Regions from separate parts of the Glutamicibacter sp. St.4D3 genome, predicted to be linked through region 2. Evidence: predicted binding sites of a transcription regulator. Region 2 holds the regulator's gene; the other holds the start of a gene.
What was found. The regulator LexA, encoded in region 2, represses DNA repair genes until DNA is damaged. The targets are predictions, from matches to a motif close to TCGAACANNTGTTCGA.
Positions count from the first base shown of each region.

Region 1: the regulator LexA is predicted to act here: its motif matches at 2,865-2,880, upstream of AC6I21_RS01600 (LexA family protein).

Region 1 covers NZ_AP039380.1:333,030-343,044, forward strand. Annotated here, with positions in the region: gene AC6I21_RS01585 (hypothetical protein) at 1-99, opposite strand, end outside; gene AC6I21_RS01590 (NAD(P)/FAD-dependent oxidoreductase) at 462-1,739, shown strand; gene AC6I21_RS01595 (NAD(P)H-binding protein) at 1,892-2,740, opposite strand; gene AC6I21_RS01600 (LexA family protein) at 2,894-3,310, shown strand; gene AC6I21_RS01605 (Y-family DNA polymerase) at 3,300-4,625, shown strand; gene AC6I21_RS01610 (glycoside hydrolase family 3 N-terminal domain-containing protein) at 4,674-5,942, shown strand; gene AC6I21_RS01615 (S8 family serine peptidase) at 6,037-9,369, opposite strand; gene AC6I21_RS01620 (FBP domain-containing protein) at 9,740-10,015, opposite strand, start outside.
Region 2 covers NZ_AP039380.1:1,016,579-1,026,593, reverse strand. Annotated here, with positions in the region: gene priA (bifunctional 1-(5-phosphoribosyl)-5-((5-phosphoribosylamino)methylideneamino)imidazole-4-carboxamide isomerase/phosphoribosylanthranilate isomerase PriA) at 1-596, opposite strand, end outside; gene AC6I21_RS04730 (CG2302 family histidine operon protein) at 630-779, opposite strand; gene hisH (imidazole glycerol phosphate synthase subunit HisH) at 782-1,417, opposite strand; gene hisB (imidazoleglycerol-phosphate dehydratase HisB) at 1,418-2,038, opposite strand; gene AC6I21_RS04715 (histidinol-phosphate transaminase) at 2,051-3,175, opposite strand; gene AC6I21_RS04710 (LysM peptidoglycan-binding domain-containing protein) at 3,249-3,605, opposite strand; gene lexA (transcriptional repressor LexA) at 3,866-4,585, shown strand; gene AC6I21_RS04700 (NUDIX domain-containing protein) at 4,712-5,185, opposite strand; gene AC6I21_RS04695 (glycoside hydrolase family 76 protein) at 5,182-6,255, opposite strand; gene AC6I21_RS04690 (NADPH:quinone reductase) at 6,397-7,380, shown strand; gene AC6I21_RS04685 (ATP-dependent DNA helicase) at 7,406-9,397, opposite strand; gene hflX (GTPase HflX) at 9,390-10,015, opposite strand, start outside.

The sequences.
Region 1 (10,015 bases), 680 kb from region 2:
CTGGCGGACCTCGGTTTCGAAGGGTACCGAGCTCGCGCCGGGGCGGCGCGCGGGGTGGCCCTGGGCGGTCTTCTTCTTGTGCGGTTTGCGTGATGCCATGACGGGCGCGCGGTCCTTTGCGTAGGTTGGCAGTAAGAATCTGATTCCAGTCTACGCAGGCGGTTCTTAGCCCCGATGGGCTCCATCGGCGGGCTGGAATTCCAAAACGTGGAAAACATCAGCAAAACACCGGTATTCCGAGCAGAGGCAGCGAAAGCCCGTTGAGCGCCGCAAATATTGCGGTAGTTCCCAAGTTTTACTCCAAAAAATTCAGCGTAGTACAAAATGTGGTCTGGATCACCGTTGAATCTCCAGTTCGCGTTGCAATCGGGCGGCAAAACCGAGACAGTGAGTGCAAAGTTATTCCCTTGTGTCTGCAGGGGAAGCAAAAGATTTTCGTTGGTTTCCAAGGAGTGTGGATCATGGCCAAGGGTGCTGCCCCGGATCATGTAGTTATCGTCGGCGCGGGCTTCGTCGGCCTGTCGACCGCCTGGTACCTCCAGGAGCAGGGTGTGAAGGTCACGGTCGTAGACCGCGGCGGTGTCGCCTCCGGTGCATCCTGGGGCAATGCCGGCTGGCTGACCCCGGCCCTGACCCTGCCGATTGCAGAGCCCTCGGTCTTCACCAACGGGCTGAAGATGATGTTTGACCCGGCCTCGCCGCTGTACATCCCGCTGAAGGCCGACGCCAAGCTGATCCGCTTCCTGCTCGGCTTCGCCTGGCACAGCACCCCGAAGAAGTGGGAGCAGGCCATGCGGACCTTCTCCGAGATCGGCACCAGCGGCCTGGACGCCTTCGACGAGATTTCCGAATCCACCTCGGCCGGCCCGGGCGTGCAGGAAACCACCACTCCGGCCAACCCGTTCCTCACCGGCTTCCGCACCATGGCGGACCGCGACGGGCTGCTGCACGAATTCGAGATGATCCACAAGACCGGTGGCAACGTGGAGTACGACCTGCTGACGGGCGATGAGCTGCGCGGCATCGAGCCGACCCTGTCGGAGAACGTCGTGGCCGGCATTGCCATCAAGAACCAGCGCTTCCTGAACCCGCCGAAGTACATGGCTTCGCTGGCGGAGTCCGTTCAGGCCCGCGGCGGTGACATCATCGGCTCGTTCAACGTCACCGATGTGCGGGACAACGGCGGCTCGGTGACCGTTATCGGTTCCGAGGGCCGCGCAATCACCGCGGATCACGTGGTCATGGCCACCGGCGCCTGGATGAACGACCTGACCAAGAAGTTCGGCGTGAACGTCGTCGTGCAGGCAGGCCGCGGCTACTCCTTCACGGTCAAGCCGGAGCACATGCCGACCCACCCGATTTACTTCCCGGCACAGCGCGTGGCCTGCACCCCGCTGGGGGACCGCTTCCGCATCGCCGGCACCATGGAGTTCCGCGACGCCAACCACAAGCTCGAGCCCAAGCGCATCGAGGCAATTGTGGCGGCCGCGAAGCCGGTCTACACCGGCATCAACTGGGAGAACCGCCAGGAGGAATGGGTTGGCGGGCGTCCCTGCACCGCCGATGGCCTCCCGCTGATCGGGCAGACCAACTCCTCGCGCGTTTCGGTCGGTGGCGGACACGGCATGTGGGGCGTGGCCCTGGGGCCGCTGACCGGCAAGATCCTGGCCTCGCAGATCACCGGCCAGTCGGTGCCCGCAGTGGCCCGTCACTTCAACCCGTTGCGCAAGGGCTTCTAAGACCAGTAATCGGTCGAAGACCAACACGCATTCTGCCTCGCGGCCGGAGCCTCACCTTGGGGGATCCGGCCGCGAGGCCGTTTAAGAGCCCGGCCCCGAGGTTCGGGCCGCCCCGGAACGCCGGGGCCGGGAACCTTCAAGGTGTTGCGCGGTCAGTGGTGCCGGCGACCGGAGCCGCGCAGGATGGCCCGGTACCCTTCCCGGTAATTCGGGAAGGTCGGCTCCCAGCCGGTGGCGCGCAAGCGTGCGTTGCTCAGCCGGCGGTCGGCCCCACTGCCGGGGGCCTCCTCGCTGGCGGGTGGCGGCGTGGTGCCCAATAGGCCGGCCAGGTGCTCGTAGACCTCGGCCAGCTGCGCCGGCTCGTTGTCGGTGGCCAGGTAGAGCTCGTCGATATCGGAGCCAAAGTGCGCCAGGTGCACCACTGCCTTGGCCAGATCGTCGCGGTGGACCCGGTTGGTCCACTGCGAGCTTCGCGGCAGGCGGGCCTTGCCCTCGCGCAGGGAGTCAATCAGCCGGGTGCGCCCCGGTCCGTAGATGCCCGAGGCGCGCAGGATCGTGACCGGCAGGGCTGAATCCAGCAGGTAGTCCTCGGTGCAGGCCAGGACCTTGGCCGTTTCCCGCCGCGGCTCCTTGGGGTGTTGCTCGGTGACCCACTGCCCGTCGTTGCCGGCGTTCACCGCCGTGGAGGAAATGTAGAACAGCCTGCGCAGCGCGGGGGCCTGTTGCTGCAGGGCGGTGACCAGGTGCCGGGCCGCCTGCAGATAGCTGTGCTCGTAGCCTGCGGCGTCGCGGCTGGCCGGGACCGGGGTGAACAGCGCGACCTCGGTGTCCGGGTCGATTGGCGGCAGCTGCCCGCTGGCCACATCCACCTGCTGCCCGTGAAAGGTTGGCGGCAGCTTCTGCGGATTGCGCCGCCAGGCGGTGACATGGGCTCCGCGGGCCTGGAAGCGGAAACCGGCCTCCGTGCCCACGTCCCCGCAGCTGATCAGTAGTACCTTCACGAATGCGGCTCTCTTCCCCCGGGTGCAATCTTGGCAGGTGCGCCGGCCGACGGCCGTGGTGCGCAAATCCTGCCTGCTTACAGCATAGACACTGCGGCGTGTTTCCTTGCTAGAATCACAGTGTTCGAATATGTGTACGAAAAGTGGTGGGCGATGGCTGCGAAGGATCCGCTGGTCCCCGAGGCCAGCAGCAGCGGGCCGGTCGGCGCGGTGCAGGCCATGGGGTTCCCCTCACCGGCGCGCGATTACTTCGACGGCGGGCTGGACCTGAACCGGCTGCTGATTACCGACCGCGTCTCCACATTCATCATGCGGGTCGCCGGAGGGGCGATGGTCTCCGCAGGGATCCATGACGGGGATGAAATCATCGTGGACCGCTCCCGCTCGGTCCAGCACGGCAGCGTGGTGGTGCTGAGCCTCAATGAGCAGATGCTGGTGCGCCGCTGGCAGGTGGAGCGGGGCCGGGTCGGGCTGCTCAGCGACGAGTCGGCCCAGCCGCAGTGGCTGGGTGAGCATGACGAGGTCGAGGTATTCGGCGTCGTGACCAGGTGCCTGCATTATGTCCGCTGACCCATCCGCACAGGCCGGCGAGCACATCGCCCTGGTGGACGTGAACAACTTCTACGTTTCCTGCGAACGGGTTTTTGATCCCACCCTGCGCAACCGGCCGGTGGTGGTGCTGTCCAACAACGACGGGTGCGTGGTGGCCCGCTCCGCCGAGGCCAAGGCCCTGGGCATCACCACCGGCCAACCCTACTTCCAGGTCCGCGACCTGCAGCGCAGCCACGGGCTGGCGGTGCGCTCGAGCAACTACGAACTGTACGGGGACCTCTCGGCCCGGGTCATGGAGGTGCTGGCCCGCTTCGGAACCTGGCAGGAGGTGTATTCCATCGACGAGTCCTTCCTGGGGCTGACCGGGTCCCTGCAGCAGGTGCAGCGCACGGCCGCGCAGATTAGGGCGGCCCTGCAGCGTTCGGTGGGGGTGCCGGTCTGCGTGGGGGTGGCCGCCACCAAGACGCTGGCCAAGTTCGCCAACCATGTGGCGAAGAAGAACCCCGGACTGCAGGGGGTCTGCGTGGAGCAGTTGATGGACCCGGAGGTGGTGGCGCGGATCAAGTCCCTGGTGCCGGTCACCGAGGTGTGGGGTGTGGGACGCAAAACCGGCAGGAAACTGGCCGGGATGGGCATCGTGAGCATCGCCGACCTGGCGGGCGCGGACCCGCAGCTGATCCGCAAGAGGTTCTCCGTCGTGCTGCAGCGCACCGTTTTTGAACTGGGCGGCACCCGCTGCATCGGCCCGGTGGAGGAGCGTGCCGACAAGGGGCAGGTGATGTTCACCCGTTCCTTCGCCCACCCGGTGACCAGCCGGGAGCAGATGCGCGAGGTGATGAGCTTCTACGCCCAAAAGGCCGCGGCGCGCCTGGCGCGGGAGGGGCGCTACGCCGCACTGCTGACGGTGATGGCCGGAACCAGCCGCTTTGCCGCAGGCCCGGCCTCCTTCCCCTCCACCCAGGTGCGCCTGCCGCAGGCGACACGGGACCCGATCCTGATTACCCGGCTGGCGGTGCAGGCGATGGAGGGGCTGATGGAGCCCGGCACGGAGTATGTGCGTGGCGGGGTGATCCTCTCCGGGCTGAGCGACCAGCCCGAGGCCACCCAGCTGGACCTGCAGTGGCAGGACGCGGCACCGGCACCGCAGGGCGCCGGGGACAGCGGGGAAACACTGAGCCAGATGGTGCAACAGGTGACCGAGCGTTTTGGCAGCAAGGCGATCGGGCTGGGACGCAGCGGACTGGCCGGGGACCCGGACTGGGCGATGCGCCGCGAGCACATGTCCCCGCGCTTCACCACGAACTGGGATGAGCTGCCCACGGTCCGGGCCTGAATCCGGTTGCCGCGCGGCGGGGGCCCGGCGGGGTGCCACAATGAGAGCATGAGGTTTCCCCGGCGTGCACCACAGTCCCTGGCCCTGTCCTGCGTCCTGGCGTTGGCGCTGAGCGGATGTTCCGGCGGGGCCCCGCAGCCCGACCCCGCCCCGACCCCGGCCCCCGGCTCTTCCAGCCCCGCCCCCAGCGGCAGTGCCTCCGCACCGGCGTCCCCCACGGCGTCGCAGAGCCCCACCGCCTCCCCGACGCCCACCGCCTCCCCGCAGGATCCGGAGGCGCAGCGGGCCAGTGAACTGGTGCGGGACCTGGAGGTGCAGCAGCAGGCCGGACTGCTGGTGATGGCCGGGGTGCCGGCCACCGGTGCCACGCAGCAGGAACTGGACCAGCTGGCGGACGCGGGGATTGCCAGCGTGTTCCTGCGCGGGCGCTCGCAGTTGTCGCTGCAGCAGACCGCCGGCCAGGTGAAGCAGATCCGCAAGGCCGTGGCACCGAACGTGCCCGGCCAGCTGGAGCCGTGGATCGCCACCGACCAGGAGGGCGGTTCGGTGCGGGTGCTGCAGGGCTCGGGCTTCACCAACCTGCCCAGCGCGCTGACCCAGGGCGGCTGGTCGGCCAAGCGTCTGGCCCAGTCCACCGGGCAGCTGGGCCGGCAGCTCAGTGAGGCCGGGGTGAACGTGAACCTGGCGCCGGTGGCCGACACGGTTCCCAAATCGCTGGGGGCCGGCAACGCCCCCATCGGGCAGTGGCAGCGGAATTTCGGTTACGACCCGGACACCGTGTGGGATGCGGTGGGCGAAGTGAACCAGGCGCTGGATGATGCCGGGGTGCAGCCGGTGATCAAGCACTTCCCGGGCCTGGGAAGGGTGAAGGGCAACACCGACACCACCGAACGCGTGGTGGACACCGTCACCGACGCCCAGGACCCATACCTGCAGCCCTTCGTGCGCGGCATTGAACAGGACCTGGCCTGGGTGATGATCTCCAACGCCAGCTACTCCAAGCTCGACGCCAAGAACCCGGCCCCGTTCTCCCGGGCGATCATCGATGAGCTGCTGCGCGACCAGCTGGGCTATGAGGGCCTGGTGATCTCCGATGACCTGTGCGACGCAGCGGCCGTGTCCGAGACCGCGCTGGGGCAGCGGGCGGTGAAGTTCATTGCCGCCGGCGGCACCTTGGCCCTGTGCGTGCAGGCCGATGAGGCGGTGCAGATGGTGCAGGCGATTGCTGCCCGCGCTGCCAAGGACGGGGCCTTCGCCGACACCGTGCGCCAGGCGGCCACCCTGGTGGTCACCGAGCACCTGCGGGCGCAGGAGTAAGTGCAAGAGCCCCGGTCGTGCCCCCAGCATCTGCTGGGAGCACGACCGGGGCTCGGTACCTCAGGACGGAACAAGTCCTGCCGGATCGTGCCGGCTAGTTCTTGTGGTGTCCCGACTTGTGTCCGTCGACCACGGTGAGCACCTCGGCGCGATCACCATCGTTCTGCGGCTTGTGCTTGTTCTTCTTCTCACCGAGCTTTCCGGTGCCGTTGTGCAGGTGCAGCAGCAGCGCCTTGGACTCCTTCTTCACGTTCTCGACGCTGACCGGGATGTGGTTGCCCTTCAGGTCGGTGAACAGGGTGCCGGTGGCGCCGAAGTCCAGCTGCGGGCTGGCGACGTTGAAGTCGATCCACTTCGTGGTGTCCACCGGAACCAGGGCGCCCTGGTCATCCGTGTGGTACCAGGAGTAGGACTGCACGCGGTAGGAGATCTTGCTGCTGGACTCATCCAGGCCCAGCGAGCTGAGGGCCACCGGCAGGATCGCCACGTTCGTGTCGAAGGTGTTGGTGTCCACGTCTCCCAGCACGCCGTTCAGCGGCTGCAGGTCAACCTGGGCCCCGGTCTTCGAATCGAAGGTCGCCACCAGGTCCAGGTCGATGTCATCGAGCTGGGTGGTGAACGAGACGTAGTCGGCCTTGCCGTCCCCGTTGGTGTCGAATTCGACGTCCAGTTCGGTGGCGCCGGCCAGGTTCGCCCAGTTGTCCCAGGTGGAGATGCCGATGTTCAGCAGCCCATCGGCCACCCCGGTGCGCGGTGCAGTGGTGGAGGCGCCCACGTACTGCAGGTCCATGGCGCTGGCCACGGGGATCGACTCCAGGCGCTTGCCCTCACGCTTGCTGGTGGCGCCCAGTTCGAACGCGCCCAGCAGGCTGGTCACCTGGCCCTCACCCTTGCCCAGGGCCAGATCCTGGCCCTTGAGCTTGATGCTGGTCTGGTTCTGCCCCTTCTTCAGCTTCTTGACCTGCCCGCTCATCTCGGCAGTGGGCTTCGGCGCGGCCTGGACCGGCACCCGCAGGGTGGGGGCCTTGGAGCTGCTCAGTTCCACGCGCCCGGTCACGTCGCTGACCCAGGCCCGGGCCAGGCCGGACTGGGTGCGCTCCATGGTCGGGTCCATGGTCTTGGAGAACTTGCGTGGGTCGATGCGCAGGGTCACGTTGACCTTGGCGCTCTTGCCCGGCGCCACCCGTACCAAGGAACGGTCCAGGCTGTAGCTGGCACCCGGGATCTCGGTCGAGGGCACGTACTTCAGCTTGTAGTCCACGCTCTTCTTGCTGGTGTTCTTCACCGTGATCGAACGGGTGGCGGAGAACTTCTTCTTCGCGTCCAGTTCAATGACCCCGAATACCACGGAGGTCAGGTCCGGGTTCTTGGTGTCGAAGGCGTAGGCCGGGGAGGAGATTGCAGCATCGGCCATCACCCGTCCGGCGCCCACGCGGTTCGGCCCGTAGGCCTTGCCGTTGGCGGCCAGCACGTCGGCGGCGGCGGTGTTCATGATCAGGCTCTTGGCCTGCTCCGGGCTGTAGTTTTTGCCTTCCAGCACCAGGGCGGCCACACCGGCGACCATTGGGGTGGCCATCGAGGTGCCGGACTTGACGGACGGACGGTTTCCTGTGCCTACGGCCACGGAGCCGATCTGCGTTCCGGGGGCCGCCACGTCCGGCTTCACCACGCCGTTGGAGCCGTGCACCCCGCGCGAGGAGGAGGAGTTCAAGGTGTCCTTCGCCCCGGAATCCCCGGAGGTGGCCCCGATCAGATCGGGGGACAGGGTGACCTTCAGGGTTCCGGCCTCGGCCGCCGGGCGCAGCTTCTTGGAGTTGTCCAGGGTCAGCTGGGCGCCGGGGATGGTGGCGTTGCCGGCGATCCCGGCATCAAACAGGTTCGTTTCCGAATCCAGCAGCACCCCGGTGGCGCCCCCGGCTTCGGCGTTGTTGAAGCGGGCGGCGGAGCCACAGGGGAACTGCCCGTCTTCGCTCCACTGCAGCCACACCCACTTGCCCTTGAGCGAATCGGCCGCAAAGGGCTCACAGCCAAAGGCGTTGGAGGACGGGGCCATGACCACTTCACCGCTGAGCTTGGCAGGATCGGCGGAGGTGTAGTTGAAGTTCGAGGAGTACTGTCCGGCGACGGTGCCGGCCACATCGGCCGGGGCATCGACCTGGATGCCGTCCAGGGAAACCTGCGAGCCCACGGTGTTGGCCACCGTCAGGGAGCTGCGTGAGTTGCCCGGCGAACCGCCGATGTCGGTAACGTCCCCGGCGTTGCCGCTGGCGACGACCGAGAGGATCCCGGCCTTGCTCAGCGCGTCAACGATGTCGTTTTCCGGGTCCTGCGTGGGGGAGCGGTCCGAACCCAGGGACATGTTCACCACGTCGGCGCGGTCGGAGAAGTCCCCGTCGCCGTTCGGGTCCAGCACGTAGTCCAGGGCCTGGCCCACCACGGCGGAGGAACCGGAGCAGCCAAAGACGCGGATGCCGATCAGCTGGGATTCCGGCGCCGTGCCCGGACCGACGCGCATCGTGGAGACCTCCTTGGCGGTGAGCTTGGAGTAGTCCCCGCTGAAGGTGGTGCCATCGGCGTTCACGCCGTAGCCCGAGGAGCTGCCGGCCACGTGGGAACCGTGCCCTGCGCTCTGGCAGTCCAGCGGGTTCGGGTCGGGGCGCGGCACCGGCTGGTAGTCCGCAGCCTTCGGGTCGGCATTGTAGTCATCGCCCACCAGGTCCCAGCCGCCAATGAACTTCTCGGGATCCAGCAGGCCGGAGTCGGCCGAAGGCAGTTCGTGGGAGGCCTGGGCCTGCTTGTATCCCTCCAAGGTCCCCGGACCGCCGAATCCGGCGTGGGTGTAGTCCACGCCGGTGTCCAGCACGGCGATCTTCACGCCCTCGCCGGTCTTGCCCAGCGCCTTCCAGCTTTCCAGCGCGCCGGTGTCAATGACGGCGCCGCGGTTGGTTGGATGCTTGGGAACGATGGCGCTGATCTTGGCAACGTCCGGGCTTTCAGCCAGTTCGCGCAGCTGTTCGGCATCGCCCTTCAGTGCCACGCCGCGCAACGTGTTTGCCGTGGTGTACAGGACTTCGGACTTTGATTCCTTGGCCAGCGCCTTGCCGCGCTTTTCGACCTCGGAACGGATCTGCTTGACCCGCTTGGTGTTCTTCTTGCGGGTCTTGACCTCCACTTCCTCGAAGGCGCCGGCGCCTTCGAGCTGAACGTATACCGATACTTCACCGCTGGCCTTGGCCAGCGGCCCGGAGACCTTCAGGTCCTCCAGGGTTGAATTGTGCTTGCCGCCAAGCGACTGTGCTGCCTCACCGTCGGCAGGTCGCGGCACCGGGGCCGCCATGGTGGGTGAGGATATGGTGACTGCCAACGCCAAGGCGGTGGCCGACGCCATGACCGTACGGGCAAGGCCCGATGGGCGCCGAGTGATCATGATTCTCCTAGCTGGGCTGGAAAGCGGAATCATCCTGCGCGAGTATCGGCTCCCGGCAGAAGCACCCCATTGCCCCAAGATCAGTCGCCGCTAGGCTTTCTTGACGTCCGCTCGTGCGTCAAGATCCCACCGTTATCTTATGTGACCATGACCACATTTCAAGCGTTTATTGAATAGTAATCTTCGGAGCTTCGCATTTTCACTACCCAGCGGGCGATAGCGGGAGGAAAAATGCCGCGAGATTCCCGGCCCGGAGGCGGTTCGCAGCTCGCGCGGCGTTCGTGGGAAGTATGACGCCATCTGACGTCCGCCCCCGGCCGGGGGCGGAGATCAGCTGGCGTTGTTGGTGCTGTGGGGTGCGGGCGCCGGGCTACACCCGGTTGATCAGTGCCTGCAGCCGTTCGCCCATTTCAATGATGCGTTCGGCCACGACCGCCGCGGGGTCCGGGTTGATTGCGTTCTTCGGCGGCAGTACACGGATGTTCTGCGGGCATTGGAAGTCCGAGCAAATCAGCGTGCCCAGGCTGTTGCCGTTGCGTCCGCTGGCGCCCGAACGCCGGGCGTTCCACATGGTGACAGGGTTGGGGGCGTTGACGTCACGGCAAATCTCGCACATGATCGCGCGCTTGACCTTCGGGGTGGTGTC
Region 2 (10,015 bases):
GAGGCCACGATCGGCTTGTCGGTCTTGGCGCACATTTCCAGCAGCAGTTTCACGTTCGGGCCGCGCAGGGTGCCGTCCTTGGTGACGTCGGTGACCACGTAGCGCGGGCAGCCGGCGTCCTCCAGCCGGGCGAGCACCTCCCACAGGTCCCCGCCTTCCTTGGTCCAGCCGCGACCGGCCAGGGTGGTGCCGCGCACGTCCAGGCCGACGGCGATCTTGTCGCCAAAGCGCTCAATGGCCTTGGCGGTCCATTCGGGGTTCTCCAGGGCGGCGGTGCCCAGGTTCACTCGGGTGGCGCCGAATTCCAGGGCCCGCTCCAGTGAGGCGTCATCGCGGATGCCGCCGGAGAGCTCCACCTTGATCTGCAGTTCCTGGGCGATGCGCTGGACAATGTCGGTGTTGTGTCCGCGGTCAAAGGCGGCGTCCAGGTCCACCAGATGCAGCCATTCGGCGCCGTCGTTCTGCCAGGCCAATGCGGCTTCCAGCGGATCGCCGTAGCCGGTCTCGGAGCCGGCTTCGCCCTGGACCAGGCGTACGGCCTGCCCGTTGGCGATGTCGACGGCGGGAAGCAGTTCCAGGTGTGTTTGCTCGCTCATTGTTTCCTTTGTGTTCTGCGGTGGCGTAGGGCGCTACAGGGTCAGGACCCACCCGGCAATGACTGCCATGGCGGCCAGCGCCCAGCAGGCGATGATCCAGGAGATGTGGGCTTTCTGGCTTTTCAGGGAGATCGCTCCCCCGGCCAGGAAGGCTCCGACTCCCAACAAGACAACGGTCCACATGTTTAGAGGGTCTCCAACCAGTTGCGCAGCAGGCGGTTGCCCGCCGTGCCGGATTTCTCGGGGTGGAACTGGACCGCGGAGAGCGGTCCGTTTTCCACGGCGGCGACGAACGGGGTGCCGTGGGTGCTCCAGGTGACCTTGGGGGCGCTCATCGCCGGCTGGGTGATGTCAAACTCCCAGTGGCGCACGCCGTAGGAGTGCACGAAGTAGAACCGCTCCTGTTCGATCCCCTCGAACAATCGGCTGCCCTCGGAAACCTGGACGGTGTTCCAGCCCATGTGTGGGATCACTTCGGCTTCCAGGCGCTCCACGACGCCGGGCCATTCGCCCAGTCCCTGGCTGCGCACCCCGTGTTCCACGCCCTCATCGAAGAAGACCTGGTGGCCAACGCAGATGCCCAGCACCGGTCGGCCGCCGGCAACCCGGCGTCCGATCCAGCGCGGCGCGTCAATGGCCTTGAGCTGTTGCATCACCGAGGCGTAGGCCCCCACCCCGGGGACCACCAGGCCATCGGCTTCCAGGATCGCGGTGGAGTTGGCGGTCAACTCCACGTTGGCTCCGGCCGCCTCCAGGGCGCGTACCGCAGAGCGGACATTGCCGGACCCGTAGTCCAGGACGACTACGTTTTTACTTCCCACCTACAGCGCACCCTTCGTGGACGGGATTTGGTCCCCCATGCGGGGGTCGGTTTCCACCGCTTCGCGCAGCGCCCGTGCCAGGGCCTTGAACTGCGCTTCAACGATGTGGTGTGGGTCGCGCCCGGAGAGTACCTCGATGTGGGCGCAGATCTGGGCGTGGAAGGTCAGCGACTCGAAGACGTGGCGCGTCATCGACCCGGTGAAGTGCCCTCCGATCAGGTGGTATTCCTGGCCGGCCGGCTCCCCGCCGTGCACCAGGTAGGGCCGCCCGGAGATGTCCACGACGGCGCGGGCCAGGGCCTCGTCCAACGGCGCGTAGGCGGTGCCGAACCGGCGGATGCCGGCCTTGTTGCCCAGGGCGGTGCGCAGCACCTCGCCAATGGTGATGGCGGTGTCCTCCACGGTGTGGTGCACGTCGATGTGGGTGTCGCCGGTGGCGCGCACGGTCAGGTCGATCAGCGAGTGCTTGGACAGTGCGGTGAGCATGTGGTCGAAGAACGGCACGGAGGTGCTGATCTCGGACTTGCCGGTGCCGTCCAGGTCAAGTTCGACGAACACGGACGATTCGCTGGTCACGCGTTCCATGCGGGCTTTGCGGCCGCCCAGGGATTCGGCAGACATCTTCTTCCTTCGCTAGCTTCTGGCAGTTTGCTGGTGCGCCGGTTCGAGCAGCTCGCTGAGCCGGTCGAGGAAGGCGGTGGTTTCCGCCTCGGTGCCGGCGGTGACGCGCAGGGTGCCAGGGATCCCGTTGTTACGCACAATGATCCCTGCCTCGAGCAGGCCCTGCCAAATCGCTTCCGGATCCTGCAGCCCGCCGAAGAACACGAAGTTCGAATCGCTGACCGAGGGCTGCAGGCCCAGTTCGGTCAACCGGGTGACGATCCGGTCACGCTGGGTCTTGATCTGTTCGACCTCGGCCAGCAGCGCGTCCACGTTTTTCAGTGCCGCGATCGCGGTGGCCTGGGTGACCGCCGAGAGGTGGTAGGGCAGACGCACCAACCGGATGGCGTCACTGACTTCAGGGGCCGCGGCCAGATAGCCAAGGCGTGCCCCGGCCAGCGCAAACGCCTTGGACATGGTCCGGGTGACGATCAGGCGCTGGCGGCCGGGCAGCAGGCCCAGCGCGGACTTGGTTCCGGCCAACGCGAACTCGGCGTAGGCCTCATCGACGATCACGATCGCGTTGTTCTCGCTGGCCGCCTCGTAGACGGCTTGGATGACATCCAGCCCCAGGGCGGTACCCGTGGGGTTGTTGGGTGAGCAGAGGATCACGATGTTCGGGCGGTGTTCGCGCACCTGGCTGGCCGCCGATTCGGCGCTGAGCGTGAAGTCCGCGGCACGGGTTCCGGCGATGAAGGCGGTGTCGGTGCCGCTGGCCAGCAGCGGGTACATGGAGTACGTGGGTACGAAGCTCATGACGCTGCGTCCCGGTCCACCGAAGGCCTGGAGGATTTGCTGCAGGATTTCGTTCGAGCCGTTCGCCGCCCAGATGTTCTCGGCACGCAGTTCATGCCCCAGGTAGTCGGCGAGCAGTTCACGCAGTTCGGTGAATTCGCGGTCCGGGTAGCGGTTGAGGGTGGTGGCGGCCTTGGCCACTTCTTGTGCAATTGCCTCGACCACGGCCGGCGGCAGTGGATGGGTGTTTTCGTTGACGTTCAACTGGATGGGCACGTCGATTTGCGGCGCGCCGTAGGGAGAGAGCCCGCGGAGATTCTCACGCAAGGGCAGTTGACTTAACAGTTCACTGCGGTCTTTCACACGGTAATTCTAAGCTGGGGCGGCCGCTGGCAGTGAATCAGTGACGCTCCAGGCGGTAACAATGAACCGCGGGCTACTGCTGGTCCAGGACCGGAATCTGCAGGGTTTGTCCGGCCTGCAGCACGCCGCCATGCAGCGAGTTCATTTCGCCGATGTAGCGAATGGCATCTTCCTGGTTGTAGCCTTGCGCGTATTCGCTGGCCAAGTCCCACAGGGTGTCCCCGGGAATGACGGTCACCTCCACCGTTTCAACGCCTGCTGGCTCCTGGTCGGAGGCCATTACGGAGTTGGAGAACGTGGTCAGCAGGAAAGTTGCCGCCAGGGCCAGCAGGAAGACCGGAACCCCGATCAACACAACCCAGCCGCGTCGGGTCAGGCGGATTCGCATGCGTGTGGTGCTTTGATCTTTATCCAGTGCCGTAGTGGCCATGGCCGATCTCCTCTCAGGACGAGCGTGATGCGAGTTTCTAATGTTCGAACATCTCATTCGAAGATATGTTCGGATCTAGTACATCTTTTCTAACAGAGCTCGGCGACACTTGTCTAGATAGTTCGAACAAATCTTTGAAAGAGGCTTCGAAATCCACTAGGATTTCGAAGTAAATCGAGCATGAGGACATCACAACAGTCAGCACCGACAGTTTGACCGCTCGGCCATGACTCGCAATCGTTAGGGAAGGCAGAAATTACATGTCAGCATCACAACGCACTCCGCGTGCCAATGCTCGGTCGCTGACCATCCGCCAGAAGAAGATCCTGGAAACCATCCAGCGGGCCATCGGGAACAACGGCTACCCGCCCTCGATGCGTGAGATTGGCGACTCGGTCGGGTTGGCCAGCCTCTCCTCGGTAACCCACCAGTTGGGTCAGCTGGAGAAGCTCGGCTATATCCGGCGGGACCCGCGCCGCCCCCGCGCCATGGAAATTCTGCTTCCGCTGCAGCTGAACGACGAGTCTGAATCCGCTTCCAAGGAACCGGCCGCCCAGCCGGAGCCGGCCGATGAGACCAAGGTCATTGAGCTGAGCACCTCGGCGGACACCACGATGGTGCCACTGGTTGGACGTATTGCCGCCGGTGGTCCGATCCTAGCTGAGCAGAGCGTCGAGGATGTCTTCTCCCTGCCGCGTCAGCTCGTGGGCCACGGTGAGCTGTTCATGTTGCGGGTTTCGGGCGACTCCATGGTGGATGCCGCCATTTGCGACGGCGACTGGGTGGTGGTGCGCCGTCAGCAGACCGCCGACAACGGCGACATTGTTGCCGCCCTGCTGGATGAGGAAGCCACCGTCAAGACCTTCCGCCAGCGTGATGGCCACACCTGGCTGCTTCCGCAGAACTCGCGCTACGAACCGATCCTGGGCGACAGCGCCACCATCATGGGCCGCGTTGTTTCGGTGATGCGTTCGCTCTAGCCTTCCTGCCACCTTCGGCACAGTCCCGGTGTTTCGCGTTACCAAACGCGGCACACCGGGATTTTGTTTTGGCTCTGCTCGACGCTCCCACCCAAGCCGGGAATCAATTCATCCGGAAAACGTCCGCTAGGGGACGAGGCAGGTGAAGGCCGGCAGTGGCAGGCGCAGTTGTTCAAGGACCACCTTTTCGTGGGGCACCACGGGGATTGGCAGGTCATCGAGCCCGAACCAGCGAAGATCCACGGCCTTGTCCGGCTCCTGGATCTCGGGTGTGCCCTGCCAGGTGCGGCATTCGAAAAAGAAGTCGACGCGGCCGGGCTGATCCTTGACCGCAGCCGGGCGCTGCAGCACCGTCAGGGGGTGAAGATGTTCTTGGCAGACCAGTACACCCAGCTCCTCGCCAGCTTCTCGAATGGCTGCCGCTACTGCGTTTTCCCCATTCTCCAGATGCCCGGCGGCGGCAGCGCCCCAGTACCCGTCCAGGAAACCAGTGCCTCGCCGCTGTTGCAGCAGCACGGCGTCGGCTTGGCGAAAGATCACGTAACTCACTGCGATGAGTCCGCTGCGTGCCGGAGGCAAGTCCTGCGGTGGAAGGCTCATGAGGTCCTTCGTTTCAGGTCGGTGCTCTGCGTGACGACCGCTGCGGCCGAGAGGATGCTCCAGCGCTGCACGGCTTCCGAGAGCTGAGCCGTCTGCTTGTCCAGGACGGTGGCGGCGGTATCGGAAACGAGCCGCGCGGCGGTTTGCCGCGCCTGCTGCGGCAGTCGGTGATCCGTAGCGGCCAGCGCCAGGTAGCGGCAGAGGATTCCGGTGAATAGGCTCCCATCCCCGCCCTGTTCCAGGCGCAGCCCCTGCTGTGGAACGGTGAGCCCACGGTCCACCGCGTCGATGAGGTCGGCGGCCTGGCGCAGGTACCGTTCGTCCCCGAGCTCCAGCCAGGCCCCAAGGATTGGGCCCTGGTTGTAGGTGTAGATCTGTCCTTCGAGCCGATGCCCGGCGTTAACCAGATAGATCCCATCCAGGTAGAGGCCCAGGGTGGGGTCGAAGAGCTTCTCTCGCATCCAGTCGACCAGCGCGCCAGCGGTTTTCCGGTCCCCGATGCGGGCGAAGTGTAGGGCCGCGGGGCCGTTGACCGGCACGTTCTTGAACGCGCGTTTGCGTGACCAGTACAGGCCGCCGCCAAGCACCGAATCCTGACCGCTGCGCAGTTGGCGGGTCAGCGAGTCCACCGCCGACTGGGCAAGTTTTGCCGGTTGCTGGTGCAGTTCCAGGCACAGCGCGTTCAGCCGGTGGCTGGAGAGCGCCAGCCAGGCCATGTCATCAAAGAAATAGTTCGGGAACACCCCGAAGTTGCGGATCTTGATCCCGCGCAGCAGCCGCAGCCCGCGGCGCACCTCGGCCTTGGCTGCCTCGGGTGCGCCGGCCCGCGCATAGTGACACCCCATGTCCACGATCGCGTCCAGGTAGTGGGCCTGCCACCAGTAGTGCCATTCAGACCATGGGGCGTCCCCTCGGATCCGGCGCCCACGGGCTGCCGGCGCCTTAGGGGTGGGAACCGGTGCCCGCAACGCTCCGATCCAGGTGCCGGGCAGCCCCATGAGCCGGTGCCCGAAACGGTCGTTGACATCACGGGCAGCGTTGTCGGCCAGCGCGGTCCAGCTGTGGGTCATGCACTGCTCCTCTACCTGACAGGGGTCGGCGGGCAACCACCGGGTGCGGCGGTGTTCTGTGACGAGTCTACGTTTCCCGCCCAGCGCGCGCATTGGCCGCCGTACTTGGCTTGGCGCCGGCCGCGGGAGCATGCTGGAGACATGATGCATGCGGCGGTTATCGATGTTCCCGGTCCGGCTGAAGCCATTGCGGTGCGTGAGGTTCCGATTCCCACACCCAAACCGGACGAGGTGTTGGTGCGCGCCGAGTTCTCCTGCGTGAACCATGTGGACACCTTTGTGCGTTCCGGCGCGTACGCCACCGAGCTTCCCTCCCCGTTCATCCTCGGTCGGGATGTGGCCGGCACGGTCGAGGCCGTGGGCGAGTCGGTCACCGGGTTCAGCGTCGGGGACCGGGTCTGGTCAAACTCGTTGGGGTATGACAGGCGGCAGGGGTCCTTTGCCGAATTCTGCGTGGTGCCGGCCGCACGGCTTTTCACGCTCCCGCAGAACGTGGCGGATTTGCGCGGCGTGGTGGCGCTGTCCCATGCCATGACCACCGCGTGGCTGGGGCTGGGGCGCAGCGCACCGCTGGCCGCCGGGCAGTCGGTGTTCATTGGTGGGGCGGCCGGTGCCGTGGGCAGTGCAGCCGTGCAGTTTGCCTGCGCCCGGGGCGCCCGGGTGATTGCCAGCGCCGCCCCGGCGGATCATTCCTGGGTCAGGGATTTGGGGGCTGACACCGTGCTGGACTATGCCCGGCCCGACCTCATCGAAGCGGTGGCCTCCCATGTGCCCGAAGGTGCCGCGATCTGGTGGGACACGTCGGGTCACCAGCAGCTGGCCCAGCTTATCCCGGCGCTGGCCAACCGGGGCACCGTGTTGATTTCCGCGGGCCTGCAGGCCGAGGCCAGCATTCCGGTCGGTGCGCTCTACACCCGGGATGTGAGCGTGAAGGGTTTCGCCGTCTCGAACGCGAGAGCCGAGGAACTTTCTGCGGCGGCCGCCGCGCTGAATGAGTTGCTGGCCACGAGGGAGCTGAAGTACCGGGTGGATCGCGAATTGCCCTTGGAGCAGGCTGGCGAAGCCCACCGGCTGGTGGAGGCCGGTGGGCTTCATGGAAAGGTTCTGGTGCGCCTGCGCGGCTGACCCGGGCGGGGGCGGCCGGCCCCGGCTACTTGTTCGGGTTCAGCCGTTTGAGCACCCCGAGGATGACCTTCTTGTCCGGAGTGGGCCACATCGGCGGCAGCGAGCTCTTCAGGTAGCCGCCGTAGCGTGCAGTGGCCATCCGGGAATCCAGCACCGCCACCACGCCCTTGTCGTTGATCGACCGGATCAGGCGTCCGGCCCCCTGGGCCAGGCGCACCGCAGCGTGGGCGGCGGAGACCTGCATGAATCCGTTGCCGCCGTGGCGGGCGATGTCCTGGGTGCGGGCCTTGGAGATCGGGTCATCGGGGCGCGGGAACGGGATCTTGTCGATGATCACCAGCCGGCAGGCGTCCCCCGGCACGTCCACCCCCTGCCACAGGGTCATGGTGCCGAACAGGCACGCATCCCGGTCGGCGCTGAAGTCGGCGACCAGGGATTTCATGCTCGCCTCCCCCTGGCACAGGATCGGCACGTCCAGCTTCGGGCGCAGGATCGCCGCCGCCTCCTCGGCCGAGCGCTTCGAGGTGAACAGCACCAGCGCCCCTCCCCCGGAGGCCTCGATCAGATCCTCGATCTCATCCAGGGTTTCGGCGCTGAGCTGCCGCCCGGGCTTGGGCAGGTGCTTGGCCACGTACAGGATCCCCTGCTTGGGGTAGTTGAACGGACTGCCCACGTCCACGCCCTGCCAGGAGGGGGCGCCCTCCCCCATCAGGCCCAGCGCCCCGGCGACGGAGTCGAACTGGGCGCCGATGGCCAGGGTGGCGCTGGTGAGCACGACCGTGCGCCCGTCAAACAGGCCCTCGCGCAATTTGCCGGCCACCGACAGCGGCGCCACGTTCAGGGTGGCGGGGGTGGATTCATCGGCCTCCACATAGCCACGGCCCTCAACGAACTCACGCGGCCGTGACGTCCAAATCACCTCGCGGCGTTCCTCGTGCTCCAGCATCCGCAGCGAGTCATCGAGCACCGCCTGCATCTGCGAGCGGGCCGTCTGCCGGCCACCGTCCACCGGATCCCCGGCTTCGGGCTTGGTCAGGGACAGGATGACCCGGGCCTGTTCGGCGATGTCGTTCAGTGCAATCCCGCTGGCCTCGTCCAGGCCGCGTTCCAGCAGGCCAGTGGCCTGCCCGGACAGCGCCTTGTCCAGCCGGTTGGCGGCGTTGACCATTTCATCGACGTTGACCGCGCAGTGGCGCTTCATCGACCCGGCGGCGGTGAGCACGGTGCGCGGAGACAACGCGCTGGCCACCGAGGAAGTGACCCGGTCCTGCAGTTCGTGGGCCTCATCGATGATCGCCACATCGAAGTCCGGCAGCACCGAGAGCCCCTCGAACGCGGACACCGCCAGCAATGCGTGGTTGGTGATCACCACGTCGGCCTCGGCGGCCCGGGCCCGGGCCATCTCGGAGAAGCATTCATCGGCCATCGGGCACTTTTGGGAGCCCAGGCATTCCATGGCGGAAACCGAGACCTGGCGCCAGGCCTTGTCCGAGACCCCGGGCACCAGTTCGTCCCGGTCCCCGGTCTCGGTTTCCTCGGCCCACTCGCGCAGCTTCATGACCTCGGTTGCCAGCGGGGAGAAGACCTGGCCGGCGGCCGGGGCCTCGTCCATGGCGAACAGCGTGCCCTCGTCATCCGGGTACCCGCCGCCGAGCTTGTACTGGCACAGGTAGTTGGCCCGGCCCTTGAGCAGGGAGACGTCCATGGGACGCGAAAGCTTGCCCTTCAGGGCGTTAAGCAGGCGTGGGACATCGCGGCCCACAATCTGGGACTGCAGCGCCAGGGTGGCGGTGGAGACGATCACCGGCTTGGCCGAGGTCTGGGCGTAGGCCAGGGCCGGAATCAGGTACCCCATCGACTTGCCCGTACCGGTGCCGGCCTGCACCAGCAGGTGCTCGTCCTCCTCCAGGGCGCGCACCACCTGGCGCACCATTTCCTGCTGCCCGGTGCGGCTTTGGCCGCCCATGGAGGACACGGCGGTCTCCAACAGGTCCAACGCCTGCTTCTGCTTATCCATGAATGTTGTACTGCTCCAACTCCGCAGCCAGCGACTTGCGGACCTTGACGATCATGCGGGTGCCCGATTCCTGGTGCTCGCTGTCCAGGATCTCGGCTTCGGCCTGGTGCAGCTTGGCCACCAGGTCCCCGCGCTCATACGGGATGAGCACTTCAAGCTGGATGTCCGGCCGCGGGATCGAGGAGCTGATCTTGGCAAGCAGCTCGTCGATGCCCTGCCCGGTGTAGGCCGAGACCACCACCGAGTTTGATTCGCGGTTGCGCACCCGTTCGATGACGTACGGGTCGGCCACGTCGGCCTTGTTCAGCACGATGATCTCCGGGATGTGCATGGCCTCCACCTCGGTGAGCACCTTGCGCACCGCGGCGATCTGGCCTTCGGGATCCGGGTGGGAGGCATCCACCACGTGCAGGATCAGATCCGAGTCGGCGATCTCCTCCAGCGTGGAGCGGAACGCCTCCACCAGCTGGGTGGGCAGGTTGGAGACAAAACCAACCGTGTCCGCCAGTGTGTAGGTCAACCCGTCCTCGGTGGCCGCCTGGCGCACGGTGGGATCCAGGGTGGCGAACAATGCGTTCTCCACCAGCACCCCGGCGTTGGTCAGCCGGTTGAGCAGCG